Regions from separate parts of the Bartonella sp. W8151 genome, predicted to be linked through region 2. Evidence: predicted binding sites of a transcription regulator. Region 2 holds the regulator's gene; the other holds the start of a gene.

Region 1 (16,438 bases), on a different contig from region 2:
TTTTTGGGCCATATTCACCTATTGCCAAAACCGGAGGCCCGCTACCAATTTTGATGTTTTATAAGTTAGAGACACGCTTGCCAAGGTTCCTGCATCAGAATATTTTTGTGAACAAGTAATAACCGATATATTTTAGAGAGTGAATTCTGATGAACTTGACCGAGATTGATGATGGCGTTTTCGTTTGCGGGCAGATCACGGAAGACTTTGTCGACGAACTTGCCAAAGCCGGTTTCAAGACAATCATTTGCAACCGTCCCGACAACGAACAGCAAAATCAGCCAACTTACACTTCTATCGAAAAAGTTGCCAAAGCTCACGGTCTGAAATGCTACTATATTCCTGTCACACCGCCGAATATTGAAGAGGAAAGCATTGCCTCTATGAGAGAGGCTTTAAAGGCATCTGAATATCCGCTTCTTGCTTATTGCAAATCCGGACACAGGGCTGAAACGCTTTATCACCTTGCAAAAAGTTGAGCCAACATTGTTTTTGCAACTCTTTTCGGGAATCTCCGTCAGCTTACCAAAATACCAATGAAACCATAATGGGCGGTAAAATGCTTTGATGCCCATTTTGTCCTTGAGCATGCAAAGCATTATGCTTCTTTATTGTGATGCATATCGCGATAAAGGCTAAGCCTATGGGCAACATCACAAATAGCACCAAAAACGGTCATCAGAATGCCGGCTGCCAGTAATAAAGTGGAAATGTTGACAAGATAATCGACGACCTCCACACGGGTTGCTGTTATTGCGAGCGAAACAGCCCCCACAGCCGTCAATATGGACGAGATGTCAAAGAATCTTGCCCAACCACTATCCGATAAAGACTTCCACAAAGAGAAGCCTAAAGAAAGATTGATTATAACAACCAATAGCGCTGCATTCATCAACTGGTAAGGCTGCCATTCAATTAAAGTATTTATATTATCCATTTTTCACTCCCCAATGTCTAAATAATATATGGGGATTCAAATGAGCAATATAAAGGCATTTCAAAATTTAGCGTTCACATTTTATGAAACAGTGTATTATAATTTAATTACGATAAAATTATATTATAATAATTTTAAATATAAAAAATCCTGAAACAATTTATAATTAAAAAACTGTTTCAGGAGTATTATTTTTATTTCAAAAGCTGTTCAATCCATTTACCAAATGAATTAATTATAGTTGATAAAAACTTTGAAGCATTCTCATTTGCAGGTTTTCCATCGTCCGTCACGACTTCCTGAATCTTGCCAATATATGCTTCAGGTTGCTGCATCGTCGGAACGTCGTTAAACACCAATGCCTGCCGAACCTGTTGATTGCCACCAAAGCCGCCCAATGCACCTTGGGAAATGGAAACAACCGCGCCCGGCTTTCCGTTCCACAAGCCCTTGCCATATGGGCGCGAGCCGACATCAATCGCGTTTTTTAATACAGCCGGTATCGAACGATTATATTCAGGCGTGATAAAGAGAACAGCATCAACCTTTTTCAATGCATTTCTGAAATTCTGCCAGGCGAGAGGCGGCGTATCGGTTTCCAGATCTTCGTTATAAAGTGGCAAATCGCCAATTTCGATAAATTCGAGTGACAGATTCTTCGGTGCGAGACCGATAAACGCCTTGCCGAGCTTGCGGCTATAGGATTGCTTGCGTAAGCTGCCAATGAATATTCCGACTTTGAATTGTTTGGTCATTTTTTCCTCTGTCATTATTTAATAGCTTCATCATTTAGATAATTCTTTTTTGTCAGGATTCAAAATAGAGATCCTTCGACAAGCTGTCTCCATTTCATTGACAATCAAATTCATTGTTTGTTTACCAAGTTTGTAAAATGCAACCGGAAAAACGATTTTTAATTTCGTTGCCACGGTTATTTGGGGCAAAATAGCTATCCGTCCTCCCCCCACTTGAAAGGTAAAAAAAACGGTGCTCAAACATAGTTCGGATGCGTTGCAACTATCGACTTATACGAGAAGGTCGCATTTTGTTTACGGCGTATTCGAATATTTGCTGGTTATCGTGGTGACACTTGCGGCAATTTTTTTGCTGTCGACCATCTTCGTTGACGAATTTTCAGACCTTATGGGAAAAAGCTACAGTCAACCGATTGTCAATTCGAGCTTAAGCAACCGGTAAAATGAGCAGCCATTAAAAAGAGCGATCGGTTGATGTCTATTGCCCGATATCATCAGTAAATTGGCTGGATTAACCGGACAATCAACGACGCTTTTACGAGCCTGATTGGCAAACGTTTGTGTTTTTATCTTAATTTCAAATCGAAACGGTAAGATGCTGAAATACCCATCGTAAACTGGTTTTTGTCACCGCGTTGAAAAACCAGAGATGAATCTCCTGCGTCCCCGGTCAGCCGCTTATACTCACTGAACACACTGGTTGTGATTTTGTTTGTTGCTTTCCAGGTAATTGCACCACCAGCGCCAAATGAGCCCCAACCACTATCAGGGTGGAACTCTTTCAAACCCGAGCGTAGCGATTCTTCTTCATCAACTCCATAATAGGTTTTGAAGTAGTCTTTCGTTGCATAAAAAGCGCGCGGTCCACCCGAAACCTGAACAGACGGCGTCAAATTTTTGTAAGCATCAATTGCAATATCGGATGTGACACCGTTATGGCTGCGCAGTCCTTTACGGACTTCCGCTCTCGCCCGCAGCCAATCAAGCGGGTAGACCTCGGCAAAGCCGCCGACTTCACCGCCCCATTTTACTCTCTTTAGACCTTTAAGATCGCCTGAAGTATCGCTGTCGCGGTCTTGCAGCAGCTTGCCGACAACGCCAAGACGGAAAAAACGTTTTTCCAGAAGGGCAAAAGACATATTGTCATTGCGTGAGGAAAAGCGGTCATCCCCGCCGGTTTTACCAATGGAAAAAACCGGATCGACGGCAATGTCATAGGTATCATCACCCTCGAATTTTGGTGCCTCATAGACCGAAGCACCAACAGTTACCGACCAGTTCCCGCTATAAAAATGACGTTTTTCAGGTTGGGTGGACTGGTAATTTCTATCGTCGGAATAACGCTGTTCAGTCGAAACATTGGTAACTTTACCTGTCTGGTAGTCGTAAAGCTCTTCTGCATTGACCTTGAAACATGAAATCGTCATCAAGCCGGTCATGCTTGCCAAAACTAATTTCAATAAATAATTCGACACCTATACACTCCAGACGCTTTGCCAAAGCAGCTGATTTATAAAATTGCCAGACACCAACTCTTTGCAAACTGGCCAACAATAAATATTCAATCAAGTTTTTAAGAATGTATTAAAACTCTGCCTTCTCCTAAACCTTGTCGGCCTATCCTTACTCATTGGTAAACGTAAAGTTTCTATCGAGCACCGATAATGGTCGAACAGATTTTAGTGCTGCTTGTGCCTCGTCTTTATCTTTGTTCATCTGGTCAATCAATGGTTGAAGCCCGTCAAACTTTTTTTCTCCACGTAAATATGAGTAGAAACTGACAGATGCCGTTTCATCATACAACTCACCGTTGAACGAAAATAGAAAAGTTTCAAGCAATGGCACACCATCGCCCTCCACTGTCGGTCTTTTTCCGAAGCTTGCAACGCCGTCATAAAGTGTTCCGTCAAAGCGCCTGAAACGCACGGCATAAATTCCGAAAGAAAGGCCGGTCTCTCCGGCAAGAGCCATATTGGCCGTCGGAAACCCCAATGTCCGGCCGAGCTTTGCGCCATGAATGACTTTTGAACAAACAGTATAGTGGTATCCGAGAAGGTTTGCCGCTTCTTCCACATGTCCGATTTTTAAAAGTTCGCGGATGCGGCTTGACGAAATAATTTTACCGTTTTCGTCACAAAATGGTGGAACTTTAATGACTGCAAAGCCAAATCTTTTTCCGCAATCTTCCAAATATTCGGGCGTACCGGACCGTTGGCTGCCGAAATGGAAATCACTTCCGGTAACAACTGCCGAAGCGTGAAAATTCTCGCACAATATATGTTTGACAAATTCTTCGGCAGTAAGGTGGGCAAAATTTGCATCAAACTGTTGTTCAACAACGCCATCAAAGCCTAACAATTCCAGTATTCTAGCTTTTTCTGCTGCCGGTGTGAGCCGATCAACCGGAGTTTCTGGCTTGAAAAAGCTTTTAGGGTGCGGCTCGAATGTATAAACAATTGCCGGACAGGCGGTTCGACGGGCAATATCCAATGCTTTTTCTAAAACTGCCTGATGCCCCCTATGAACACCATCAAAATTACCAATCGCTACAACCGCATTTTTATAACTTTCCGGTAATGCAGCGAGATTTTCCAACCGCAAAAACTTATTGGTCATTTAAGCGTCCACATGGTGGCAATAGGATGGCTGCCATATTTGTTTAAAAATTCGATGAGCAATGAATGATTGATATTGCCATCTTTGACGTATTCATTCTGATGGATACCACCCGAGATATAAAGCGTATCAAGACCAAATTGTTGTCCACCTTTTATATCTGTCAATATGCCGTCACCAATTGCAAGAATACGGTCCTTGGTTATCCGGCCTTTTCGTTCGGCGAGTTTTTCCATAGCCAAATCATAAATCGGCCGATGCGGCTTACCGGCAATCAATGTGCGCCCGCCCATTTGTTCATAAAGGCGTGCAAGAGCACCCGCACACCATAATATCTTATCGCCGTGATGAACTGTAATGTCGGGATTGGCACATATAAACGGCAGATTCTTCGACCTTAATTTTAGCAGAAGCTCATGATAATCTTCGGGCTCTTCATGCTCGTCATCAAAAAGTCCTGTGCAGACTATCGATGTTGCCTCGAATTCTTCAACAAGCTCGACATCAAGCCCGTCAAACAAAGCAAGATCACGCTCTGGCCCGATGTGAAAAACTTTCCTCGGTGCTTCCTTGATGAGGTGACGTGTTGCATCACCAGAAGTAACAATGTCATCATAAACATCAGGGCCGATTTTTAGTGAAGCCAGCTGCTCCGCCACTCCTTCGTGGGGACGGGGCGAATTGGTGAGCAATATAACCGTTTTTCCCGATTGCCTGACTTTGATTAAAGCCGCAACAGCTTCCCTGAAAGCATGGATACCATTATGAATAACCCCCCATACATCGCAAAAAACGGCGTCGTAGCGGTCAATAATTGTTTGTAGCCTTTCGGGTTCTTCCATTTTGTTATCACACCTTGTCAGAGAATTTATGGTCTATTGGCATTTCAATCCTGTCATACGATATTGCCAAGACACCTAGCGCAAGAAAAACAAGATGTCATCCTCTTTCTCGCTTACTGCCTATATAGGCTATTCCAAGAAATTCAAATATAGTCTAGATTCGTTGCCAGTTACAAAAATGTGTCACCAACAGATTGGTCAATAATGGGCGCTTCACAAAAAAATCTTGTTCTGATTGAAGAAAAAGATCTTCGCCAGAAGATGGAAGAACTCATCAAAAATGAAGAAGGCGCAGACATAGGTTTGAAAATTAAACCGAAAATTGTTTCACTTCTAAAAAATATTATTGCTGACGGACAAAAAGAAGCTGAAATTATTCTTCAACAGAATGGCAAAGGTCGCCAATGCGCCCGCCGGTTAAGCCTGCTCATTGATACAGTTATCACAACACTTTATAACTTTGTTACCGAAAGAATTTATCCCCTCCCCAACCCTTCAAGCGGTGAACGCATCGCTCTTGTGGCGGTTGGTGGTTATGGGCGGGGAACCTTGGCACCGCATTCCGACATTGACCTTCATTTTTTGTTGCCATGGAAACAGACGCCATGGGGCGAACAGGTTATGGAATATATCCTCTACATGCTTTGGGATGTCGGCCTTAAAGTTGGACATGCAACAAGAAATATTGATGATTCAATCCGCATGGCGAAAGAGGATATGACAGCTAGAACCGCCCTCCTTGAAGCGCGCTTTCTGATTGGCAATCGCGGACTTTTCGATGAATTGATGCGGCGTTTTGAAGATCAGGTTGTCAAAGGCACTTCTCCTGCTTTTATTCGGGCAAAATTACTCGAGCGCGACCTTCGCCACAAAAAAGCGGGTGAAACACGTTATCTCGTCGAGCCCAATGTCAAGGAAAGCAAAGGCGGCCAACGCGATTTGCAAACCCTGTTGTGGATTGCCAAATATCATTACCGCATCACTTCGACTGATAAACTTGTGACACTCGGCGTATTATCGAAATCGGAACTTCGCGTTTTCAAAAAAGCCGATGACTTTTTATGGGCCGTGCGTTGCCATATGCATTTTCTAACCGGCAAAGCACAGGAACGTTTGTCTTTTGATATCCAGCGCGATATCGCCCATCGTCTGGGCTATACCGCCCACCCCGGTATGGAAGATGTCGAGCGCTTTATGAAGCACTATTTTCTCGTTGCCAAACAGGTGGGGGATCTCACCCGAATTGTTTCAGCTGCATTGGAAGAAGAATATGCAAAACCGGTTCCGGGTTTAAATCGGGTATTTTTGACATTTTCCCGTCGCAAGAAAAAAATTGCCGACTATCCAGGCTTTGTCGTAGATACACAACGCATCAATATAGACGATGATGATGTTTTCGTCCGCGATCCGGTAAATCTCATCCGTCTTTTTTACCTATCCGATATTCACGGGCTGGAATGCCATCCCCATGCTGTGCAGGAAGCATCCCGTTCGCTCAAGCTTATTACCCAGAAGGTTCGTGAAGATAAGGAAGCAAACCGGCTTTTTATTGCTATTCTCACTTCGCCCCGTAATCCGTCACTTATCTTGCGGCGGATGAATGAATCAGGGGTCTTGGGTAAATTCATCCCCGATTTCGGCAAGATTGTCGCGATGATGCAGTTCAATATGTATCATCATTATACTGTAGATGAACATTTGTTACGCTGCATCGCCTGCCTTAGCGAGATTGATCATGGCGAAGTTTACCAGGATCATCCGCTTGCATCCGCAATCGTGCCGACGTTCAAAAAAGAGCGGACGATTCTTTTTGTAGCTTTATTTTTACACGACATTGCCAAAGGCAGGCCGGAAGACCATTCGATTGCAGGCGCAAAAATTGCCCGCAAGCTTTGCCCGCGTTTCGGGCTGTCGCGGAGCGATACAGAACTTGTCTCCTGGCTCATCAAAGAACATCTCACCATGAGCATGGTTGCCCAGTCACGCGATCTTAATGACCGCAAGACAATCGAAGACTTTGCCAATATTGTTCAGACAACCGACAGGCTCAAATTGCTACTCGTCCTCACCATTTGTGATATAAAAGCTGTTGGCCCCGGCGTCTGGAATGGCTGGAAGGGGCAATTGCTACGTACACTTTATCATGAGACTGAAATCGTCCTGACCGGCGGTTTTTCGCAAGTTCCACGGACCGATCGTATCAACGCCTCGAAAGAGCGCCTTCATGATGCGCTTGAAAATTGGAGCGAAGATGAAAAACAACATTATATCGGCCTGCAATACCCGAACTACTGGTTAACGGTTTCACCGGAAGACCAGATCAGGCAGGCCAATTTTATCCGTGATGCTGATAAGCGCAAAGCCCCGCTTGCGACGATGTCGGATCCACACCGGTTCGACGGTGTCACAGAACTTACAATTCTTGCGCCTGATCATCCGCGGGTTCTCTCGATTGTCACTGGTGCCTGCGCTGCAGCTGGCGGCAATATTGTTGACGCCCAGATTTTTACCACCACAGATGGCCGTGCCCTCGATATCATTCTCATCAGCCGCGAGTTCAAGCTTGATGACGATGAAACACGGCGGGCAAACCGCGTCGGTAAAATGATAGAGGATGCTTTGACTGGAACGATCCGTTTGCCGGAAGTGATTGCACAACGTGCAAAACCACGCCGCGCTGCCAAAGCCTTTGACGTCACACCAAGTGTGGAAATCAACAATACATTGTCAGACAAATTCAGTGTGATTGAAATCGAAGGCCTCGACAGACCGGGATTGCTTTTCGAAATTACAAAAACACTGTCCGATCTTTCGCTTGACATTGCTTCTGCACATATTACGACCTTCGGAGAAAAGGTTATCGACAATTTTTACGTCAATGATCTTTTCCGTCACAAAATTATCAACCCGCAAAAACAGGCCACTATACGCCGCAAATTATTGGCTCTCATCGCAGCAGAACAAATGGAAAATATAAAAAGACCATGAGCCTCATCAAACAATTCGCGACCGTTGCATCCGGCACGTTGATGAGTCGCCTGTTCGGTTTTGTCAGAGAAATGCTTATGGCTGCCGCTGTTGGTACAGGGCCGGTGGCCGACGCATTCAATGCCGCATTTCGTTTTCCCAATACATTCCGTCGCCTTTTTGCAGAAGGTGCGTTCAATTCAGCCTTTGTGCCCTTATTTGCCAAACAGATTGAAGAAGACGGCATCGACAGTGCACGGCGTTTTTCCGAAGAAGTTTTCGGCGTGCTGTTTTCGATATTATTGATCCTCACTATCATCATGGAGCTATCCATGCCATTTCTGGTGCGCTATGTCATTGCACCGGGCTTCACTGATGATGCAACAAAATTCAATGCAACCGTCCGTTTTGCAGTTATCATGTTTCCCTATCTTGCCTGCATGTCACTCGCAGCAATGATGGGCGGAATGCTCAATTCGCTTCACCGCTATTTTGCTGCGGCAATTGCACCGGTTTTCCTCAACATTATTCTTATCGGCGTTCTTTTTTACGCATGGGTCTATAAGCTCGACTCCTGGCATGTTGGCGTTGATCTTTCATGGGGCGTTATGGCCTCCGGTATTGTGCAACTCGTTATTGTGTGGATTGCTGTTGCCAATGCCGGTATGAAAATCGGTTTTCGCCTTCCCAAATTTACCGAAAATGTTCGCCGGCTCCTTTGGCTTGCATTACCGGCGGCGATTACCGGCGGCATCACACAAATTAATCTGCTCATCAACACCAATATTGCTTCTGCAGAATCCGGCGCCGTCTCGTCACTTGTTTATGCCGACCGGCTTTATCAACTTCCATTGGGCGTTGTCGGAATTGCCGTTGCTACAGTCCTTTTACCCGAACTTTCCCGTGCACTCAGAAGTGGCAATCTGAAAGAAGCCGATAACTTGCAAAACCGGTCCGTTGAATTCACTCTTCTTTTGACCTTACCTGCGGCTGCCGCTTTTCTGGTAATGGCTGAACCGATTGTGCGCCTCTTATTCGAGCGCGGGCATTTTTCTGCCCAGTCGACAACAATTGTCGCAGGAATTTTGGGCATTTACGGTTTGGGACTTCCTGCTTTTGTGTTGATAAAAGCATTTATTCCGGGTTTCTTTGCCCGCGAAGACACAAAAACACCAATGATTTTCGCCGGAATTTCGGTCGTCGTTAATATATCGCTTGCTTTGACGCTCTTTCCGGTCTTATCGGCACGTGGAATAGCCATAGCCGAAATATCGGCTGGCTGGGTCAATGCCATTTTACTGTTCATCACTCTTGTCAGAAGACGCCAATGGGGACGCGATAAAATTCTTTTAAAGCGTATTCCAAGAATATTACTCGCAACATTAGTCATGGCGGTCGCCCTTCATTATGCTGTCGGCTATCTCGACTATCCGCTATCGGCAAGAGCTCCATTGACTTATCGTGCAAGCAGCGTACTTGCTCTGGTATTCGGCGCGATCATCGTTTATTTCGGTTCTGCACTTCTTTTCGGTGCAACAAATATATCGTTGATTAAAAGAGGGTTGCTGCGCAAGCGGTAAAGGTTTTCAATTGCTTTCAACAGAAAGCTTTGACAAAAACAGTTATAATTTTTTAAAGATCGGATTGTCTATTATGAGCACATTCAAGCAACGTGTTTTTTCTGGAGTTCAAGCGACCGGAAATCTTCATCTGGGAAATTATCTCGGTGCGATCAAGCGTTGGGTTGAATTGCAAAAAGACTATGAATGTATCTATTGCGTGGTTGATATGCATGCACTCACTGTCAACCCCGCCCCACATGATCTCATGCGTTCAACGCGCGAAGTGACAGCGGCATTTCTGGCAGCCGGAATTGACCCGAAACGTCACATTGTGTTCAACCAGTCACGCGTTCATCAACATGCCGAACTCGCATGGATTTTCAATTGCGTTGCCCGTATCGGCTGGATGAACCGCATGACCCAGTTTAAAGACAAAGCGGGGAAAGATCGCGAAAATGCGTCTCTCGGCCTCTTTGCCTATCCAAGTTTGATGGCTGCCGACATTCTTGTCTATCGTGCAACAAAAGTTCCTGTTGGCGAAGACCAGAAACAGCACATCGAATTGACACGCGACATTGCGCAGAAATTCAATAATGACTATTCCGAACGTATTGCCGAACTTGGCGTAGGTGTCGAAATGCAAGTCGGTGACGAAACAGTCAACGGCTTCTTCCCGCTCACAGAGGGGTTGATCGGCGGCTCTGCCACACGTGTCATGTCACTACGTGACGGAACGAAAAAAATGTCGAAATCCGACCCGTCCGATTTGTCGCGCATCAATTTGATTGACACAGCTGATGATATTTCCAAAAAAATCAAAAAGGCAAAAACCGATTCAGAGCCATTGCCTGAAACTGTTGACGGTTTGAATGACCGTCCGGAGGCCGATAATCTCGTAGGCATTTATGCAGCTCTTTCCGGAACCGATAAAAAAGCCGTTATAGCAGAATTTGCAGGTAAACAGTTTTCCGAATTCAAGCCGGCACTTGCCGATTTGGCTGTCAGCAAATTGTCTCCGGTCACAGAAGAATTACGTCGTCTCAATAACGAGCCTTCCTATATTGATCAGGTTTTAAGAGAAGGCGCAGAACGCGCAAGCGTTCTTGCCGAAGACACAATGAAGCACGTGCGCGACATAGTGGGCTTCCTTCAGGGATGACTTTCAAAACAATGATGATAAAGGTGCTTTAAATAAAAGCACCTTCTTCTTAAAGACTGCCGCCAAAAATAATTTGCACAATAGCCAAATTGCACTAAATTTAAAATCAGGTGTGAATTTTCGATTGGAATATTGTGTGGCGTATACTTCAGAAACAGAAGTCAAAAAGGAAGATAAGACAACCAATACCAAACGCGGATTGAAAGACAATCCGGAGAGCGAACGGTCACGCTTCATTGCGGAAATAGATTTCTTACGCGATCTTGTCCAACAAGCACCCGGTTTCGTCATTGTACTGCTCAATCGCGATCACCGTTTTTATCTTGTCAATAATGCCTTTATGGAACTTGTCGGCACACGGGAATTGATCGGACACACTGTTGCCGAAGCCATGCCGGAAATTCCCCGACAAGGTTTCATTGCTCTGCTTGATCAGGTTTGGGAAACCAAAGAGCCGTTCCGTGGAGCAAGTGTCCCGCTTTTGATTGAACGGCCGGGCAGCGAAGAACCGGTTTTGCATTATGTCGACTTCATCCACCAACCCATTAAAAATGCAGAAGGTGACGTTATCGGTATCTATGTTCAGGGTATCGACATCACCGAACGCATCAATTTCGAAAACCAGCTCCATATTCTCGCCGGAGAATCGGCTCACCGTGTAAAAAATATTCTCGCCATGGTCAATGCGGTGGTTTCCCAAACGCTCAAAAGCAGCACCGATCTAACAAGCGCCACCGAGAAGGTCGGTGCAAGGCTCAGAGCAATTGCAGAAGCACAGAGTACTTTAAAAGATGAGAGCGGGAAAAACAGTGACCTTAAGGTACTTATTGAAAATACTATGGCAATTGCCACCGAAACTTATCGCAATATCAAAATCAATGGCCCCAAGGTCAATGTATCGGAAAAGGCAGCGTTGGCGCTTGCCTTAACACTTCACGAGCTCATGACAAATGCGATTAAATATGGCGCGCTTTCGGTTACCTCCGGCCATGTTTCTGTTACCTGGTCTCGCACAAAGGAGGGAGTTATCAATCTGAAATGGAGCGAAAGTAACGGGCCTGAAATTTCCTCTCATCATAAAAAGGGATTTGGATCGACGCTGATCGAACGGAGTTTGAGCTATAATCCACATAATGAAGTGAAAATTGATTATGCGCCTAAGGGGCTGACATGCCATATTCAGCTCGCGCCCGACAATACTGCCAGCAGGTGAACAGAAATGTTATCAAAACGGTTAAGCCGCCAATACGGACATAAGCGAAAGTTTCTGGCAATTATCGACGAGACACCGGAATGCCGCCGTGCTGTTGCCTATGCATCAAGGCGGGCAAAAAACACCGGTGGAAGATTGATCCTGCTTTATGTGATCGACAGTTCGGAATTCCAACATTTCCTTGGCGTGGGCGATATCATGCGCGCCGAGTCCCATGAGCAGGCTCGCCAGACTTTATCAGCAATTTCTGATGAAGTTCGGGAAAATCTGGGAATAGAAACGGAAACCAAAATTTGCGAAGGGCAAAAGGCTGCTGAAATAGTAAAGCTTATCGAAAGCGATCAGGATATTGCGGTTCTTGTGCTCGCGGCCGGCTCGGGGGCTGAAGGTCCGGGGCCTCTTGTGCAGTCCATTGCTGCAAAGGGAAGCGCTTTTCCAATTCCTGTTACAATTATTCCTGATGGTTTAAGTGTGGAAGATATTGATTCAGTTGCCTGACCAACTTTTCCCACCCTATTTAAAACAAAAACATTTCGAAAAAAGAAACTCTTCACTGCAATGTCATTCCTGATGGATGACTTGCCTCTTGAATTTTTGTTCCCTAAAGCAGCATATAAAAGGCAATCGAATAATGCACCTTGCATGCCTTGACCATGAAAAGGAAATTATATGTTCATCCAGACCGAAACCACGCCTAATCCCGCAACACTAAAATTCTTGCCCGGCCGGGTTGTATTGGAAGAAGGCGTTGCCGAATTCCGCGACAAAGAAGACGCATCCGAACGTTCTCCTCTCGCTTCCAAACTTTTCACCATTCCCGGTGTTACCGGCGTTTTCTTCGGCTATGATTTCATCACTGTCACTAAAGACAACTCGGAATGGCAGCATCTGAAACCTGCAATATTGGGAACTATTATGGAACATTTCATGTCCAATAGCCCGATAATGGCAGCGCATGTCAATGATGTTCCTGATGTACCGGTTGGAGAAGAGTTTTTCTCTGACGAAGATAAAGATATCGTTGACACGATCAAGGAGCTTATCGAAACACGGGTTCGTCCAGCTGTGGCCAATGATGGTGGTGATATCACGTTCCGTGGTTTCGAGCACGGTGTTGTCTATTTGAACATGCGTGGTTCTTGCTCGGGGTGTCCGGCTTCAACAGCAACCCTCAAACATGGAATCGAAAATCTTTTGCGTCATTTCGTTCCGGAAGTTGCAGGCGTTGAGGAATACCCCACGTGACGGATCCCGAATAGAGCGAATCCGGACTGTAGAAACTTTAAAATTTAACAATCCGACTAGCTATGCTTGTGAATAATTCATTCTTTTTTAACCTTTTGCACAAGGACAGAATGAATCTTGTTACGATCTTTATTCTCCTCATTTGGGTGGCTATTCCGACTTTTGGCTTTAAAGCAAGTTTCCTTTTTAACTTTGCGATAAGACATCCAAACGTTAGAAAAATATCTCTAGCCTTATGTGTTTAACCCATTGAAGCTTATACATTTGTTTGAATTTTTGCTCCTTTGGACAAACTCGATCGGGCCGCATTTTATAAGCGCTGTCCGATCTCTTTTCATCAATGTTCCACCAAATAGAGCTTTTTACGAGCGGCATTCTTTACCTAAAGAATAAGCTTTTCCCAAGCCTATTCACTAAAAAATTAAAACCAGCTTCTTGACATTATAAGGGGCAATTTTTATCTGTTCTCATGAGTTAGCACTCTCACATCGAGAGTGCTAATCGAGGAAAAACCTCAACGAAATCGAGTTTAATTAAAGTTAAACATTTTAAGGGTTCAAGACATGGCAAAAACCAAATTCCGCCCATTACACGATCGCGTAGTCGTTCGTCGGGTTGAATCAGAAGAAAAAACCGCAGGTGGGATCATCATCCCAGATACAGCCAAAGAAAAGCCGCAGGAAGGCGAAGTTCTCGCTGTTGGTCCGGGTGCACGTGATGAAAGCGGCAAGCTCGTTGCTCTTGACGTTAAAGCAGGCGACCGCGTTCTCTTTGGCAAATGGTCAGGAACCGAAGTCAAGCTGGATGGCGAAGACGTCCTGATTATGAAAGAATCCGACATTATGGGTATTCTCGGCTGATAGCCATTTTCCCATAAATTTTAAAAACAATTCCGGGATAATTCCCAAGGAGATATATTAAATGGCTGCAAAAGAAGTCAAATTTGGCCGCGATGCGCGTGAACGTATGTTGCGTGGCGTCGATATCCTCGCCAATGCCGTGAAAGTAACACTGGGTCCTAAAGGCCGTAATGTTGTCATCGACAAGTCTTTCGGTGCTCCACGAATTACCAAAGATGGTGTTTCGGTTGCCAAGGAAATCGAACTTGAAGACAAGTTTGAAAACATGGGCGCACAAATGTTGCGCGAAGTTGCTTCCAAGACCAATGATATTGCCGGTGATGGCACCACAACAGCAACTGTTCTGGGGCAGGCAATCGTTCAGGAAGGTGCAAAAGCTGTTGCTGCCGGAATGAACCCGATGGATTTGAAGCGCGGCATTGATGCTGCTGTTAATGAAGTTGTCGACAATCTTCTGAAAAAAGCAAAGAAGATTAAAACGTCTGCGGAAGTTGCACAGGTTGGTACCATCTCAGCAAATGGCGAAACCGAAATCGGTAAAATGATTTCCGAAGCGATGCAGAAAGTCGGCAATGAAGGCGTTATCACAGTCGAAGAAGCAAAGACTGCCGATACAGAGCTTGAAGTTGTTGAAGGTATGCAGTTCGACCGCGGTTACCTTTCTCCTTACTTCGTAACCAATACAGAAAAAATGGTTGCCGATCTCGATGACCCTTACATCCTGATCCACGAAAAGAAACTTTCTAACTTGCAGGCTCTGCTTCCGGTTCTTGAAGCTGTTGTCCAGTCAAGCAAACCTTTGCTTATCATTGCAGAGGATGTTGAAGGTGAAGCTTTGGCAACTCTCGTTGTCAACAAATTGCGTGGCGGCTTGAAGATTGCTGCTGTCAAGGCTCCGGGCTTCGGTGACCGTCGTAAAGCAATGTTGGAAGATATTGCCATTTTGACATCCGGTCAGGTTATTTCCGATGACCTCGGCATCAAGCTCGAAAATGTCACACTCGACATGCTCGGCCGCGCAAAGAAAGTTACCGTTTCGAAAGAAAACACAACGATTGTTGACGGTGCTGGCAAGAAGCCTGAAATCAATGCACGTGTTAACCAGATCAAGGCCCAGATCGAAGAAACAACATCCGATTATGACCGCGAGAAACTTCAGGAACGTCTTGCCAAATTGGCAGGCGGTGTTGCTGTTATCCGCGTTGGCGGTGCAACAGAAGTTGAAGTTAAAGAGAAAAAAGACCGCGTTGACGATGCTTTGAATGCAACACGTGCCGCTGTTGAAGAAGGTATCGTTGCTGGTGGTGGTACTGCCTTGTTGCGCGCAGCCGCAGACCTTAAAGTAAAAGGTGCCAATTCGGATCAGGAAGCCGGTATCAATATCGTTCGTCGCGCTTTGCAGGCTCCGGCCCGTCAAATTGCAACCAACGCTGGCGATGAAGCTTCTATCGTTGTTGGTAAAATTCTTGAAAACAAGAGCGAAACATTCGGCTACAACACAGCCAATGGCCAATATGGCGATTTGATTGCTCTGGGCATTGTTGACCCTGTAAAGGTTGTCCGCTCTGCTCTTCAAAACGCTGCTTCCGTTGCCGGATTGTTGATCACAACCGAAGCCATGATTGCCGAGCTGCCGAAGAAAGAGGCTCCAATGCCTGCAATGCCGGGCGGCGGCATGGGCGGTATGGACTTCTAATAAAGAAGTTCACGACAACGTTAATGAACGGGCCTTCGGGCCCGTTTTTTTATACCAGGTTCGTCATCACATCCCCGGTTTGCGCGTGGCATAAATTCGCCAAGCGGTCAGTTTATCGTCAATACAAACAGCATGGAGCCAATATTTAAAAAATAGATTATTTCCGTCACTAAAAAATGCGGTCGAGTTGCTGTTTTTGTTGTCTTTTAAAATTTTTAAGCCACTTTTAATTGGCAGCGTATTATTTCTTCAGCCAGTTTTGGGCTGTTTCATCAGAAATATGTAATAATATGCCGCTCATTTTTTCGATTCAGTCTTATTGTTTTATTATCCGGTTTTGCGGGCGACTTTTTCTCACCAAAATATGTATAAAAACAGGTTCAAGAAATAGTTTCTGTCCTGTTTAAGGCCTTTTCTCATTGCTTTTCTTGGTCTATCGTCTCCTCAACCACAGAGGAGTTTTATCATGGTACAAACCCGTACAGAAACGGATACATTCGGTCCGATCGAGGTTCCCGCAGACCACTATTGGGGGGCACAAACAGAACGCTCTTTGCACAATTTCAAAATTGGCGGCGAAAAGCAG
Region 2 (16,438 bases):
ATCCCGCAGCAGCAAGAATTGTTGCATCAATGCCGTTTTTATCAACGGCGCGACGCAATCTCGGCGGTACATTGCCACGAACCGGAACAATTTCGATATCCGGGAAAAACGACCTGAGCTGGGCGGCACGACGAATGGAACCGGTGCCGATTTTGTGATGGTTGCTGCGAATATCGTCAAATTTCAAGCCGCAGAGAACATCACGCGGATCCTCGCGTTTTGGCACAGAGGCAAGAACAAGTCCTTCCGGCTGAACGGTCGGCAAATCTTTCAATGAATGGACAACGACATCGACTTCACGGTTCAACAGTGCTTCTTCGCCACTCTTTGTGAAAACCCCTACATTGCCTATATCCTGAAAACTTGTGTGCTTATCTTTGTCTCCCACACAGCCAAGCAATACCGTTTCGACTGTTAATGTAGGGTCAAGCTCCCGCAAAAGCTTAGCCACACTTTCCGCTTGCACGCGCGCTAACGCACTTTTCCGTGTTCCAAGCCTTATCCGCATAACTCTAAGCCTATTCCGTCAATTCCAATAATCAAACTCGACGCTCTTTAGAGCGTTTCTAAGAGTATCTAACTCAACTTGCGCATAAAAGAAAGTTCTCTTCACTTAAATTGTGTTTCGGGGTGTCATTTTCAAATTTTAAGGCAATTTTTCCTTAAAATGTCAGGAAAAGGAACAAATAATTCTCTTTCTCGCGCGGCAATTATAACGTTTTTTTGAAGTGATATGTTGCAGGGCTAATGTGGAATTTCCGGATTATCTTTGTCCACCCCAGAAAATGATTCTGTGTTTTGCAAAACCGACTATCAAATGCATGATAACGCCAATAAGCGCCAGAATGACCAGAATGGCAAATTGTCCGGCAATGTTGAATTGCTCGTTAAATTGCATAAGCATTTTGCCTAAACCCTTTTGGGCACCGACAAACTCGGCAACAATAGCACCAATCAGGGCAAAGATAATGCCAAGGCCGAGACCTGCAAAAACAAATGGCAGGGAAGCCGGCAATTTTACTTTCAGCAAAATCTGTATTTCGTTGGCTCCGAAAGCCTTGAGCATCTGGATTTCTTCCCGTCCGGCCGATTGTAAACCGGCGATCACGTTGATAAGCATCGGGAAAAACGAAATAAGTGCGGCCATAACAATTTTTGATGCGATGCCATAGCCGAACCATTGCAGAAAAATCGGGGCGAGGGCAACGGTCGGTATCGTTTGGAAAGCAATAATATAGGGCAAAAACGCAAGCTGGAAAACGCGAACCTGCGAAATGGCAACGCCAAGAATTGCCGCAAGCACTATGCCGCAAATATAGCCGAGCAAAACTTCAGCCATGGTAACACCAAGATTATCCCAGAAAAGAGTCGACTTTATCAGCCGGACAAGCTGGTAGAAGATGAGGCTGGGGGGCGGCAAAAGATAGGTAGGAACCTCCCATAGCCGGACCGAAGTTTCCCAGAAGCCGACAACAAGAATAAAAACAACAACAACAAGCAATGCTTGAAGTGTTTTTTCATTTTTGAACATTGCCAGCCTTTCTGCGGTTTTGCCGATTTCTCAATCACAGGATTTGATGGATATGCAACAGCAGTTCAACAATTCATACTAAAATTTTCAAAATGCTGTCTTATTTGACCTAAAATTTTTCCGACTTTTTTATCTGTCAATTCCTGAAGTTCACGCGGACGGGGCAATTTAACGTCGACAATTTCCTCGATATGACCGGGACGCGGGCTCATCACCACCACTTTATCGGCAAGAAATACCGCTTCCGGAATGGAATGGGTAACAAAAAGCACAGTTTTTTTGCTTTCAAGCCAAATATTTTGCAATTCTCCATTTAAAACTTCTCGGGTCATTGCATCAAGCGCCCCGAATGGCTCATCCATAAGCAAAACTTTCGGGTCGCGGATAAGGGCACGGCAAATTCCGGCACGCTGTCGCATTCCGCCTGAAAGTTCATTGGGCAATTTGTTTTCAAATCCTTTAAGTCCCACCGTTTCCATGAGCATCAAAGCACGGTCATGGTATTCTCTTTTGTCAAGATGCATCAATTCGACCGGCAAGAGGATGTTTTGCAGGATTGTGCGCCAAGGGAGCAGCGTAGGGTCCTGAAAAACAAAGCCGACTTCTGCTGAAGGGCGCGTAACGGCTATGTCATTAAGCATGACTTCGCCGGAAAAATTGTCAACAAGACCGGCAAGGATTTTTAGTAACGTTGTTTTGCCACAGCCGGATGGGCCTACAAGTGCAACAAAAGCGCCTTCGGCAATTTCCAGATTGACATTCTTCAACGCATCAATCGTGCCGTCTTTTTTGCTTATATAGCTTTTGTGCAATCCCTTGATGGTGATAAGGGGCTTTTTGATAGACGGCATAGACGTTTTCTCAATCCTTCAGAACGACAACCTTCGCTTTAAACGGGTTAGTCCTTTTTAACAATTGTCTCGATATCGAAATTATAAATTTCCGGCATCAAGGAATTGCTCCAGACATCCTTTACATGAAGCAGGCGTTCGGTTGAACCTGTTTGATGAGCAAAAGATAAAACTGCTTGCCAGCGTTCATCAGGAATATCAAGCCATTTTCCCCAACTTGCCGGATCCGGTTTGTCAGCCGGTGTCGAATCGGCAAGTGCTATGGCCATAGCTTCGGCCGTATTTTTGGCATCCTGTCCGTTCGGATTATCAGAACCTCCGAGTTCTGGGAATTCTTTAAAAGCAAGTTTCAAGGCGCTATCGGGATAAAGTTTGGTGTAGATCATGCCTTTATAGGCAGCGCGTGCAAAAGCCGAAAGTTCATGTGGCTTGTCATCGAATATTTTCTGGCTTGTGACCATAGTAACACTGAAAAGGCGGTTCATTTCTTCTGGACGTTGCAGAAGATCGAATTCAACACCGTTCTGCCGCATAACGGTAAAACTGTCGGAATAGCTGTCGACTGCGTCGATATCCTTCGCATTGAGCGCAGCTGCCGCGCGCGCACCTGCGCCAACAGGGACAATTGTAACGTCACTTTCTTTCAAGCCGGCAATTTTCAAATTCGCCCGTAAATCGGCATAAGAAGCCGAAGCGAGACTGATTACGCCCACCCGTTTTCCTTTAAGATCGGCAATGGATTTGATAGTGGAGCCTTTCGGAACACCAATAAAATAAGGCCATCTGACCGTTATTCCGGCAAATGCTTTGAGTGGCACACCTTTATCAACGGCGGCTGCAATATTAGCAGACGATGCATAGGCAATATCGGCCGAACCGGATGCAACTGCCTGAAGAGCTGCCGTAGAGCCATCGGTAAAGAGCAATGTCGGATTGATATTTTCTTCCTCAAAATAGCCGAGTTGTTTGGGTATGGCATAGGTAAATGTCTCTTCCGCCGGCGTTGTTGTGCTGCGGGCGAGCGCTAGAACAAAATGCACAGGTTCGGCAAATCCGGATAGAGTGAAAAATAAAAACGCATTGAGTAGTACAACGGCATGGATGAAAGCTGCTTTCATGGGATGCTCTCCTTTGTACTTTCCGTAAAACAAATGCAGCCCATAAAACAGATGTGGCTTGCGGAAAGAGCGGACAATAACAGGGCCTATCCGAAAAGTATCCCATCTCTAGCCGATAAGTGCAATAGAGAGTAAGGTTTTACGACATTTAACGGCGTTTATTTACGTCTATTTGAGAAGTCGCGAGACCAGTTGGGCAGTATAGTCGACCATCGGAACAATACGGGCATAATTCAAGCGGGTTGGCCCGATAACGCCGAGAGCACCAAGAACATGCTGATTTGAATCGCAATAAGGCGCAACGATGAGCGACGAGCCCGATAACGAAAACAGTTTGTTTTCAGACCCGATAAAAATACGAACGCCTGAACCTTCCTCGGCAAGGTCAAGAAGCTGCATCATGCTTTCACGTGTTTCAAGATCGTCGAAAAGATGGCGCAAACGTTCAATATCTTCTGCAGCTTTGACATCTTCCAGAAGGTTGCCGCGCCCGCGCACAATAAGCTGGGTTTTACGCCCCTGATCTTCTCCGCCCCAAACGGCAAGCCCCTGATCGACGAGATGTTGCGACAATTCATCAAGAGCGGCCTTGGTCTCTTCTCTCTGCCTCGAGATTTCTGCTTTGGCTTCGCTTAAGGTGCGCCCCTGAATATGTGCGTTGAGAAAATTTGTTGCCTCGCTCAATTGTGACAATGTTACCCCTTCGGGTAAATTGACAATACGATTCTCTACATCACCGTTTTGGGTTACCAAAACTGCCATGGCACGCGACGAATCGAGGCGCACAAATTCGATATGTTTGAGTGTTCCTTCGTTTTTTGTCGACAAAACCAGTCCGGCACCGCGCGACAGACCGGAGAGGATCTGGCTCGCACCAGTCAAAAATTGTTCAACCGATTGGCTATGCCCTGCTTCTTCAACCTGTGTTTCTATGGCTTTGCGTTCATCTGCCGGAAGGTCGCCAACTTCGATAAAAGCATCCACAAAAAATCTTAAACCCGATTGCGTCGGCATACGACCAGCAGAAATATGGGGCGAGTAGATAAGCCCTAAATGCTCGAGATCGCTCATAATTGTGCGGATGGTTGCCGGCGAGAGGCTTTGTGGCAATTGTCGGGACAGATTGGCTGATCCGACAGGGTCCCCTTCGTTCAGATAGGTTTCGACAATACGCCTGAATATATCGCGGGATCTTTCGTCGAGACTTTTCAATTCATCCGGAATGGCGGCGTGTTTCATCATATTCCTTCAATGATAGAATTTCTTTCCTTCTATATAAGTTTTGCCAAAGACGGGTCAAATGGTCTAAAGATGCTTGAAACAATACTTCACGGAAAGGAAAATTTATGCGTCCGTCCAATCGTGCCAGCAACGAGATGCGCGCCGTTTCATTTGAACGTCATGTGAACAAACATGCCGAAGGGTCATGTTTGGTCAAGTTCGGTGATACCCATGTTTTATGTACCGCAAGCCTTGAAGAACGTGTCCCCAACTGGATGCGCAATTCCGGTAAAGGGTGGGTTACAGCCGAATATGGCATGTTGCCTCGTTCAACCGGTGAAAGAATGCGCCGCGAGGCCGCTTCCGGTAAACAGGGTGGGCGCACCATGGAAATCCAGCGTTTGATCGGCCGTTCATTGCGTGCGGTTGTCGATTTGAAGGCGTTGGGCGAAATGCAGATTACCATTGACTGTGATGTCATTCAGGCAGACGGCGGAACACGCACGGCATCAATCACTGGAGCATGGGTTGCCCTTTATGATTGCCTGGGCTTTATGGAAACGCGCCAGATGGTCTTGCGCAATAAAGTGCTGAAAGACCATGTTGCGGCAATTTCTTGCGGCATTTATCAGGGAACACCGGTGCTTGATCTTGATTATGCAGAAGATTCCAATGCCGAAACCGACGCCAATTTTGTGATGACCGGTAAAGGTGGAATTGTTGAAATACAGGGAACCGCAGAAGGTGACCCGTTCAGTGAAGAGCAGTTTTCAACTTTGATGTCACTCGCTAAAGGTGGCATTCATGATCTCATTGAATTGCAGAAGAAAGTTATTGCAGCCTGAAAGGTGGATTATCGATGAGAAAGCTTGACGGGAAAAAACTGGTTGTTGCAACCCATAATTCCGGCAAACTCAGGGAAATAGCCGATCTTATTGGCCCGTTCGGTTTTGAAACCACATCGGCGGGCGAATTGGGACTGGAAGAACCGGAAGAAACCGGCACGAAATTTGAAGAAAACGCCTATATCAAGGCTTTTTTTGCTGCCAAATCGACAGGCCTGCCGGCATTGTCGGACGATTCAGGACTTGAGGCAGATGCTCTTGACAAGGCACCCGGCGTTTATACTGCCGATTGGGCTATTCAACCTGATGGGCACCGCGATTTCGACAAAGCGATGAAAAAAGTTGAAGATGCATTGGAAAAGAAGGGTGCAACAACGCCAGATAAACGGCATGGCCGTTTTGTCTCGGTGCTTTGCCTTGCCTGGCCGGATGGTCATGCGGAATATTTTCGTGGTGAAATCGAAGGGACTTTGGTCTGGCCTCCGCGTGGCAAAAAGGGTTTCGGTTTTGATCCTATTTTCCAGCCGGAAGGCTATGACAAAACATTCGGCGAAATGACGGCAGAGGAAAAACATGGTTGGAAGCCGGGCGACAAACATGCTTTGTCCCACCGCGCACGGGCTTTTAAACAATTTGCCGAAGCGTTACTGGAAAACTGATGGACGAGCCTTTCGGTATTTACGTCCATTGGCCGTTTTGTGCCGCCAAATGTCCTTATTGCGACTTCAATTCCTATGTCCGGTTGAAAGGCGTGGATGAAGACCGTTTTGCCAAAGCTTTTGCAAGAGAAATGGCAACGGTGCGTGAATGGACAGGATCCCATAAGGCAACGACTGTTTTTATCGGTGGTGGTACGCCATCGCTGATGTCGCCAAAGACAGTCGAATCACTCTTGAAAAGCATTGATCGCTATTGGCCGATTGTGGACAATGCCGAAATCACAATGGAGGCCAATCCTTCGAGCGTCGAGGCCGGGCGTTTTCATGGGTATCGTTCAGCCGGTGTCAACCGGCTTTCTTTGGGCGTTCAATCATTAAACGACGAAGAATTGAAGCGCTTGGGGCGCATTCATAACGTTGAACAGGCACGTTTTGCTATTGGTCTTGCACGTGAGATTTTCCCGCGGCTTTCCTTTGACCTTATTTATGCGCGCTCGAACCAGACATTGAAATCATGGAAACATGAGCTGGAACAAGCAATTGATCTCGCAGCCGACCATCTTTCGCTTTATCAATTGACCATTGAAGAAGGGACGGGGTTTGACAGGCTCTATAAAGCCGGGAAACTTAAATTGCCGGAGGCGGATTTAAGTGCCGATCTTTATGATCTCACACAGGAAATAACCGAAAGTCACGGGCTTCCGGCTTATGAAATATCCAATCATGCGTCCGCCAACGCACAGTCACAACATAATCTGATTTACTGGCGCTACCAGCAATATGTCGGCATTGGTCCCGGGGCACATGGCAGGTTCCTTCCTGTTTCAAATGCCGCTATTCCGGATCGGCGCCTGGTAACGATCACCGAAAAAATTCCCGAGCGCTGGTTGGAACTGGTTGAAAAACAAGGCCACGGCATTGTTGAAGAAGAACACTTGACAAAAAGTGAACAGGCAGAAGAAATGTTGCTCATGGGGATGCGCCTCACCGAGGGGCTTGATCTTGCCCGTTATGAGAAACTGGCGAATAGTGGATTGAACCAGAGTAAAGTTGGCGATCTTCAACAACAAGGCCTTGTAGAAATGGTAGGCAATAGCCGCATCCGTGCGACCAGAAAAGGCCGCGTGGTTTTAAACTATATTATCAGCGAACTTGCGTGAGAAATTCCATCCCGTTTCTTGCTGTGATTGGTTTCTATCCAAAGTTAAAAAGAAAATATCACTTCTATAGAAATTGCTTTTGAATTCATAAAGAACAATTTTTATATTCAAAAACAGTCTGTGGAAGACGTAACCGCGCCAAGTTTGCCTTTATATTATTAGTCAAATATCCGCTTTATTGAGTTGCCAGTTTATGGAATTGAATGAGATAAAGCGAGGGAATGCTTGATCTCTCCGTTCAAGTCGTTTTCTCCGAGGGTTTAGCTATCCCGCCTTTTCGATAGTCAGCATCTTTCATGTGTTAGAAAGTTTCAAGACTTCATGTGTACCTGTCTCTTTTCTCGCGAATGAGACCAATGGAGAGAAGGTGACTACTGTTTTCAATTTTTAAGGATTTTTATGCAAAACCGGATCCGGCTGGCATCACAGTTATAATTTTTGAAAAGCACGCTTCCCTTTTTCACATGGCGTTCATGTGAAAAACTTATAGAGCAAGCTTTTGAATTTCTTTCAGACAATGCAAAAGGATTTTTGTGGTAGAAAATCTAAAGCGATGGATTTGGAAGTGTTTTTGGCCTTAAACCTCTTCAAGCTCTACCAATGTTCCATCAAAGTCTTTCGGATGGATGAATAGAACGGGTTTCCCATGTGCGCCGGTTTTAGGATTTCCGTCGCCGAGGATTCTAATTCCTTCGGCAACAAGCTGGTCGCGCATTTTTAGAATATCATCAACTTCAAAACAGATGTGGTGGAGGCCACCTTTCGGGTTTTTTTCAAGAAATTTTGCGATAGGTGAATTATTTCCCAGTGGGCTCATCAGTTCGAGTTTTGTGTTGGGCAGTTTGACGAAAACAATTCTGACGCCATGTTCAGGCAGGTCCTGAACAGGAGAAACATCATTGTTCACGGAACGATAAAGTTCGGCAGCCTGTTCAATATCCGGTACGGCGATTGCGACATGGTTCAGTCGGCCAAAGTGGTACACTGGAAAAACTCCCTATTGAGCGAAGAAATATAAATTGGTCTCATCAGATATTACGTAATTTTCCTTGTAAAAGATCAAGGATTTTGCTGGCCGCTTCAACCACATTGGTTCCGGGACCAAAAACAGCAGCAACTCCGTTTTCTTTCAAAAATTCGTAATCCTGTCGGGGGACAACGCCGCCACAAACCACGATAATATTGGAATTGTGGTTTTGCAATGCTTTGACAAGCTGAGGCAACAGGGTTTTATGACCGGCTGCCAGCGAAGAAACACCGATGAGTTGAACCTTGTTTTCAATAGCCATTTCGGCTGCTTCTTCCGGTGTCTGGAACAGTGGTCCGGCAATGATTTCGAATCCCATATCGCCGAATGCCGAAGCAATGACTTTTGCTCCGCGATCGTGACCGTCCTGTCCGAGTTTGGCAATCATGATGCGCGGGCGTTGGTCTGTTGTATTGGTTATATCGCTAAGCCGCTGTTTTAAGGTTTTATATTCAGGCTCGCTCGCAAATGCTGTTCCATAGATGTTTTTGACCACAACGGGCTTGGCCGAATGGTCACCGAAAACTTTACGCATTGTGTCCGATATTTCACCGACAGTTGCGCGCGCCCTTGCGGCTTCCACCGCGGCTTCAAGCAGGTTGCCGTTTCCGCTTCTGGCAATATTTTCCAGATTCTTCAATGTGTCAGTGACTTTCCGGCTATTGCGGGTTTGTTTGATCTTTTCCAGTCGGGCAATTTGTTGGGCGCGGACCTTTGTAATGTCAATTTCAAGAATATCGATTTTCTTTTCTTCATCGGAGCGGAATTTATTAACCCCGACGATAATCTCTTCCCCCTTGTCAACCGCCGCCTGACGGGCAGTTGCCGCTTCTTCGATGAGGCGTTTCGGCAAGCCGTCAATCACTGCTTTGGTCATGCCGCCCATGGCTTCTATCTTGTCAATAAGAGCGGATGCTTTGTCGACGAGTTCTTTGGTGAGCGTTTCGACATAATAGGAGCCGGCGAGCGGGTCGACGACCTTGGTAAGGCCCATTTCATTTTGCAAAATCAGCTGCGTATTGCGGGCAATGCGTGCCGAAAATTCGGTGGGCAATGCAATCGCCTCGTCAAAAGAATTGGTATGAAGCGATTGTGTTCCACCCAAAACAGCCGCCAATGCTTCGTAAGCGGTGCGCACAATATTGTTATACGGGTCCTGTTCCTGCAGGGAAACACCGGACGTCTGACAATGCGTGCGCAGCATCAGGGAAGATGCTTTTTTAGGTGAAAATTCGTGCATAATGCGCGACCATAAAAAACGTGCTGCACGTAATTTTGCCGCTTCCATGAAAAAATTCATGCCGATGGCAAAGAAAAATGAAAGTCGGCCGGCAAATTGGTCAACATCAAGCCCTTTTTTAAGGGCTGCACGCACATATTCCCGCCCGTCTGCAAGTGTGAAGGCCAGTTCCTGTACAAGTGTGGCTCCCGCTTCCTGCATATGATAGCCGGAAATGGAAATTGAATTGAAGCGGGGCATTTCATTGGCAGTATATTCGATAATATCGGCAATGATGCGCATAGATGCTTCAGGCGGATAGATATAGGTATTGCGCACCATAAATTCTTTGAGGATATCGTTCTGGATTGTTCCTGAAAGATCGCGTCTTGCAACGCCCTGTTCTTCGCCAGCAACAATAAAATTCGCAAGAATGGGTATGACAGCGCCATTCATCGTCATCGAAACAGACATTTTATCAAGCGGAATACCGTCAAAGAGAATTTTCATATCTTCGACTGAATCAATCGCAACACCGGCTTTTCCTACGTCTCCCACAACACGCGGGTGATCGGAATCATATCCGCGGTGAGTGGCGAGATCAAAAGCGACCGAAAGGCCTTTTTGCCCGCTCGCAAGGGCTTTTTTATAAAAGATATTCGATTCTTCGGCAGTGGAGAAACCGGCATATTGGCGGATTGTCCACGGCCTTCCGGTATACATTGTCGCTCTCGGGCCACGCAAAAACGGGTCTAGCCCCGGTAATGTGTCCAAAAGATCGTCGTGAGCGAGATCGTCTTTAGTATAAAGTGGTTTGACATCAATGCCCTCGGCTGTATGCCAGACAAGTGTGTCGGGAGAAGCCTTAAGCTCCTTTTCGGCAAGTTTTTTCCACTCGCTTATATCTCCTTTGTCGGCCATGTCTATTCGAACTCCATGATGGTTTCGTCAACACCGAGACTTTGTCCGACTTTCACCGAAATTTCGCTGATTTTGCTTTTCTTTTCAGACCTCAGCATATTTTCCATTTTCATCGCTTCGACGATCGCAAGAGGTTGGCCGATTTCGACTTTATCGCCTTTTTTGACAAAAACCGCGGTAATGACGCCGGGCATCGGGCATAACAACATTTTGGATGTATCGGGGGGCAATTTTTTTGGCATGAGTGCTGCAAGGGCAGCAATATTGGGTTCCCTGACATGGGCAATTGCGTCAATGCCACCATGGCGCAACCTTATGGCTGTTCCTTTGACATCGACCTTCACAACCATGTTCGACAGGTCCGAAACAGAAAATTGGCAAATAGTCATGCCTGGTAGCCAATGGCTTTCAAGCGAAATCTGTTCTCCACCGGCAAATTCCAATTTGGCTCCGGCTTTATCAACCTCAATAACCAAAGGAAAAGACTGGTCGAAAATCGAAACGACCAATTCATTTTTTACAATACGCCGGTGGTTGTCGAGCGTGCCGGAAATCATAGCCGCCCGTTCTTGCAATTTCCAATTGATAAATGCGGCAATAGCTGCAAAGGAACGTGCTTCTTCCGGCGTTGGCAAGACGCCATGAAAGCCATCGGGAAATTCTTCAGCAATATAGGCGGTGGTTAATTTGCCTTCCTGAAAGCGTTTTTGCCGCATAACAGCCGAAAGAAATGGCAAATTGTTTCCGATGCCTTCAAGTTCGAAACTGTCGAGCGCTTCTTGCATGGTTTGAATTGCCGTTTGGCGATTTTTTCCCCATGTAGCCAGTTTCGAAATCATCGGGTCATAATAGATCGAGATTTCTCCCCCTTCATAAACGCCGTCATCGTTACGAATTCTCGTTTCATCATTGTCACCGGTTGCAATAGGTGGATTATAACGGGTCAGTCTTCCGGTAGAGGGAAGGAAATTCCGATAAGGATCCTCGGCATAGAGCCGGCATTCCAACGCCCAGCCATTCCGTTTGACATCATTTTGGGAAAGCGGCAAAGCTTCACCGTCAGCAATACGGATCATCAGTTCGACAAGATCAAGTCCGGTAATCATTTCGGTAACCGGATGTTCAACCTGCAAGCGGGTGTTCATTTCCAGAAAATAGAAATTCCGTTTGCCATCAACAATAAATTCCACCGTACCGGCGGAGTGATAATTGACGGCACGGGCGAGCGCAACTGCTTGTTCTCCCATGGCTTTGCGGGTTTTTTCGTCAAGAAAAGGTGAGGGAGCTTCTTCAATCACCTTCTGGTTGCGCCGCTGGATGGAACATTCTCTTTCATTGAGATAGATAATGTCGCCATGCTTGTCGCCCATGATCTGGATTTCGATATGGCGCGGTTCACTCACAAATTTTTCGATAAAAATACGGTCGTCTCCGAAGGATGATTTGGCTTCATTCTTCGACGCCTGAAATCCTTCTCTTGCTTCTTCATCATTCCATGCAATGCGCATGCCTTTACCACCGCCACCGGCAGAGGCTTTGATCATGACCGGATAGCCGATTTCACGCGCGATTTTTACAGCATGGTCTCTATCATCAATGAGCCCCATGTGTCCGGGAACAGTTGAAACGCCGGCTTCCGCTGCCAATTTTTTGGAAGTGATCTTGTCACCCATCGCGCGCATCGCATTTGCCGGTGGCCCGATCAATATAATTCCTTCCTGTTCCAGACGATCGGCAAAAGCAGGATTTTCCGACAAAAAGCCATAGCCCGGATGAACCGCATCGGCATTGCTCTGTTTGACCGCAGCAATGATTTTTTCGATGTCGAGATAGGATTGGGATGAAGGCGAGGCGCCAATATGGATAGCCTCATCAGCTTGACGTACATGAAGAGCATTGGCATCGGCATCCGAATAGACAGCAACCGTTTTGATGCCCATCTGTTTTGCTGTACGAATGACGCGACAAGCGATTTCGCCACGATTGGCAATCAGGATTTTTTTAATCATTTGAAGCCTCAGAGCGGGATAGTGTCATGTTTGCGATCACGATTTTCGACTTTTTTATTGCGAAGGGCGGCAAATGCCCGCGCCACTCTTTTGCGGGTGGAATGAGGCATGATCACTTCGTCAATAAAACCACGCTCGGCAGCAATAAAAGGATTGGCAAAACGTTTTTCATATTCTTGCGTCAGACGGGCAATCTCCTCTTTGTCATCAAGATGTGACCGGTGGAGAATTTCAGTGGCCCCTTTTGCTCCCATGACAGCAATTTCCGCCGTTGGCCATGCATAGTTGATATCGGCACCAATGTGTTTTGATGCCATCACATCATAGGCGCCGCCATAGGCTTTCCGGGTAATGACTGTCACCATCGGAACGGTTGCCTCGCTATAGGCAAAGAGCAATTTCGAGCCGTGAATAATAACGCCGTTATATTCCTGCGAAGTACCGGGCAGGAATCCGGGAACATCAACAAGTGTCAGGATCGGAATATTGAAAGCGTCACAAAAGCGTACAAAACGTGCACCCTTGCGGGCAGTGTCGATATCAAGACACCCTGCAAGCACCATTGGCTGGTTTGCAACAACGCCGACGGTGCGTCCTTCAATGCGGATAAAGCCGGTTATCAGATTTTTTGCAAAATTCTCTTTGATCTCGAAAAACGAGCCCTCGTCGGCAACACTCAAGATAAGCTCTTTCATGTCATATGGCTTTGTGGATGAATCCGGAATGAGCGTATCAAGCTTCATATCGAGCCGTTCGGTATCATCGTAAAAAGGCCGCACTGGCGGCTTTTCTTTACTGTTCAACGGCAGATAGTCGAAAAGCAGCCGGATATTTTCCAATGCTTCGATATCATTTTCAAATGCGCCGTCAGCGACAGAAGACTTTTTGGTGTGTGTTGTTGCTCCACCCAATTCTTCGGCAGTCACAATTTCATTGGTGACAGTTTTTACAACATCGGGACCGGTGACAAACATATAGGATGAGTCACGCACCATAAAAATAAAATCGGTCATTGCCGGTGAATAGACAGCTCCACCCGCACAAGGTCCCATGATAACGGAAATTTGTGGTATCACGCCTGAAGCTTCGACATTGCGACGGAAAACTTCGGCATAACCGGCAAGCGAGGCAACCCCTTCCTGAATGCGGGCACCACCGGAATCATTAAGGCCGATAATCGGCGCACCATTGCGCGCGGCCATATCCATGATTTTGCAAATTTTTTGTGCATGCGTTTCAGAGAGCGAACCGCCAAGAACGGTAAAATCCTGAGAAAAAACGTAAACCTGTCGGCCGTTGATTGTTCCCCAGCCGGTGACCACGCCGTCGCCGGCGTATTTTTGTTCGTCCATGCCGAAGTCGGTACAACGGTGGTTGACGAACATGTCGTATTCTTCAAAGGAACCGGCATCGAGAAGAACTTCTATGCGTTCGCGCGCTGTGAGTTTGCCTTTTTTATGTTGAGCGTCTATGCGGCGCTCCCCACCGCCAAGACGGGCACTCTGGCGCCGTTCTTCCAATTGTTGCAAAGTTGCAAGCATTGTTCCTCCCTCGGTCTTCAAGAACCGCTAAAACGCATCCTCTTACATTTCTGGATGATGCTATTGTGCGAGGAACAGATATCGGTTCAAAAAAAAGAAAAGGCGCGTTTTCTCCAACCGCAGCCTTTTCTTTTCCTCCCACATGTATCCGATCGATAAAGGCGAAGCCTTTTTCCTCCACGATTCGAAGCTATCACAGCCAAAAAAATAATAAAGCTTGATCGTGTGCGAATGCATAAGTTATAAAAATGCAAATTGTAAATTGCGAAATTGTGAAAAAAATGGCTATCGGAAAACTCTATATCGGGCGGAAAGTGCGCAAATTGCGTGAAGACCAGCAATTGACGCAAGCCCATTTTGCCGAGCGTATCGGCATTTCTACCTCTTATCTCAATCAGATTGAAAATAACCAACGGCCTGTCTCGGCTGCAGTTCTCCTATCTTTGGCTGAAAAATTCCACATTGATATTTCCAGTCTTTCTTCCGGAGAGGATGACCGTCTGCTTTCTGCTTTGAGTGAAACTCTGAGCGATCCGTTATTTAAAAATAATCGGGCAGGCATGCAGGAATTACGGCTTATTACACAAAATGCGCCGGGTCTTGCGCGTGCACTTATTACTTGTCATCAGGCCTATCGACTGGCTTCTGAACAATTGGCAAGTACAGATGGCCGGTTGCAGGCAAGCGGCCTCACGGAAGTTTTACCTTATGAAGAGGTGCGAGACTTTTTCCATTTTGTCGATAACTATATCGATGATCTCGACCGCAGTGCCGAACGACTCGCCGCCGAGATAGGTATCGGTGAGAGTGACAATCATTCCGCTATTATCCAGCGACTTGAAGAACGCCATCAGGTTCTTGTACGCTGGGGCACGGATGACAATGGCATGGTTCGCCAATTTGACCCCAAGAGCCGCGTTTTGACGTTAAATCCTTATGTTGCTCCGCAACAACGCACTTTCCAACTGGCCGTCCAACTTGCACAGTTTGAAGCCGACCCACTTTGCGACGAGATTATCAAAAAAGCTTCTTTCAAATCGGAAGAAGCCAATCAGATTTGCCGTATCGGACTTTACAACTATTTCGCCGGTGCACTGGTTTTGCCCTATAAACCTTTTCTGCGTACCGCCAATCTGTTGCGTCATGATATCGAATTGCTTGCTGCCCGTTTCAGCGTGTCATTGGAGCAGGTTTGTCACCGGCTTTCGACTTTGCAGCGCCCGGGTGAAAAAGGGGTACCGATTTTCTTTGCCCGCATTGACCGCGCAGGCAATATAACCAAACGGCATAGCGCCGTGAAATTGCAATTCGGCCGCTATGGTGCGGCTTGTCCCGTCTGGAACGCCCATCAGGCCTTTGAAACTCCCGGAAATATCATACGGCAACTTGCCGAAACACCGGATGGTGTGCGTTATCTTTGTCTGGCCGTTCAGGTGGTGAAAAGGAATGGTGGTTATCACAGTCCACATCCCCATTATGCGCTGGCTTTCGGTTGCGAAATATCGAATGCTTCACAATTTGTTTATGCTGATGGTCTCAATCTCGAGAATAACGCCGCTTACGAGCCGATAGGTATTTCATGCCGGATTTGTTCACGCACGGCATGTCCAAGTCGGGCAGCTCCACCTCTCAAGCATAAACTGTCCGTCAATTATAATCAGCGCGATGTATTACCTTATACATTGGAGCAAATCGGTTAAACCTGTTTGCCAATTAATGATGCTCTGGAAAGGTTCAGCTCATAAATGCAGGAACGACTGAACCTTTTTTGATAGCGTTGGTCGTTCCAGAGAAATTGTTTTGAAAAGATTAAAAATCCGGACGGCTTAAATGAAGTTTTCGAGGTCGCCCATCATTAGAAATGCACGCTAAATAAGCCAGGCGTTCGTTCACTTTTTGATCAATATGGATGACGGTTGCGGCAATAACCTTGATCAATGAAAAGATTATAAAGGGAGAGATATAACTCCTCTCGTATTGTTAGCTTATATTATGCGCAAGATATTTCTTTTTTAGCACCAGACTTGGCTTTTCCCGTTTTTAAAACACGTGGAAACGGGTACTGCTTATTTACATTTTTTATGAACAGCATAGTGGACCGATGAAACCGGTCTTCAAATTGATAAAGCGAGAGTGCGAATTCCATAATTTGAATGGTCATTCACACTCCCGATCATTTTTATTCAATCGTCTAATGACAAAGTGTTAAAAAGCCCGCTCAACCGGCTTTTACAAATCGGATAATGGTTATTTATCAACCAATTTCAACCGGCTGTCATCATAACGTTTTCCGGCAACTTTTTCAGGACTGACAATATTTTCCAGCCGCTTGCAAT

The links. Region 2 encodes HrcA, which represses chaperone genes, less so after heat shock. Its sites were predicted from a motif close to GTTAGCACTCNCNNNNNGNGAGTGCTAAC; they were not measured.
Region 1: the regulator HrcA is predicted to act here: its motif matches at 13,770-13,798, upstream of groES (co-chaperone GroES).

The regions. Positions count from the first base shown of each region.
Region 1 is NZ_JACFSO010000003.1:81,604-98,041, reverse strand. It holds gene H3V14_RS05830 (TIGR01244 family sulfur transferase) at 150-479, shown strand; gene H3V14_RS05825 (hypothetical protein) at 599-937, opposite strand; gene H3V14_RS05820 (NADPH-dependent FMN reductase) at 1,132-1,692, opposite strand; gene H3V14_RS05815 (hypothetical protein) at 1,925-2,134, shown strand; gene H3V14_RS05810 (MipA/OmpV family protein) at 2,259-3,167, opposite strand; gene H3V14_RS05805 (bifunctional riboflavin kinase/FAD synthetase) at 3,316-4,308, opposite strand; gene H3V14_RS05800 (TIGR01459 family HAD-type hydrolase) at 4,305-5,150, opposite strand; gene H3V14_RS05795 ([protein-PII] uridylyltransferase) at 5,355-8,138, shown strand; gene murJ (murein biosynthesis integral membrane protein MurJ) at 8,135-9,697, shown strand; gene trpS (tryptophan--tRNA ligase) at 9,771-10,838, shown strand; gene H3V14_RS05780 (sensor histidine kinase) at 10,975-12,051, shown strand; gene H3V14_RS05775 (universal stress protein) at 12,058-12,549, shown strand; gene H3V14_RS05770 (NifU family protein) at 12,721-13,296, shown strand; gene groES (co-chaperone GroES) at 13,860-14,156, shown strand; gene groL (chaperonin GroEL) at 14,218-15,852, shown strand; gene fumC (class II fumarate hydratase) at 16,319-16,438, shown strand, end outside.
Region 2 is NZ_JACFSO010000001.1:321,858-338,295, forward strand. It holds gene hemC (hydroxymethylbilane synthase) at 1-508, opposite strand, end outside; gene H3V14_RS01535 (ABC transporter permease) at 764-1,531, opposite strand; gene H3V14_RS01540 (ABC transporter ATP-binding protein) at 1,597-2,382, opposite strand; gene H3V14_RS01545 (ABC transporter substrate-binding protein) at 2,430-3,500, opposite strand; gene hrcA (heat-inducible transcriptional repressor HrcA) at 3,669-4,739, opposite strand; gene rph (ribonuclease PH) at 4,847-5,566, shown strand; gene rdgB (RdgB/HAM1 family non-canonical purine NTP pyrophosphatase) at 5,581-6,225, shown strand; gene hemW (radical SAM family heme chaperone HemW) at 6,225-7,385, shown strand; gene mce (methylmalonyl-CoA epimerase) at 7,963-8,370, opposite strand; gene scpA (methylmalonyl-CoA mutase) at 8,414-10,552, opposite strand; gene H3V14_RS01580 (acetyl/propionyl/methylcrotonyl-CoA carboxylase subunit alpha) at 10,555-12,561, opposite strand; gene H3V14_RS01585 (acyl-CoA carboxylase subunit beta) at 12,570-14,102, opposite strand; gene H3V14_RS01590 (short-chain fatty acyl-CoA regulator family protein) at 14,384-15,802, shown strand; gene H3V14_RS01595 (aldo/keto reductase) at 16,350-16,438, opposite strand, start outside.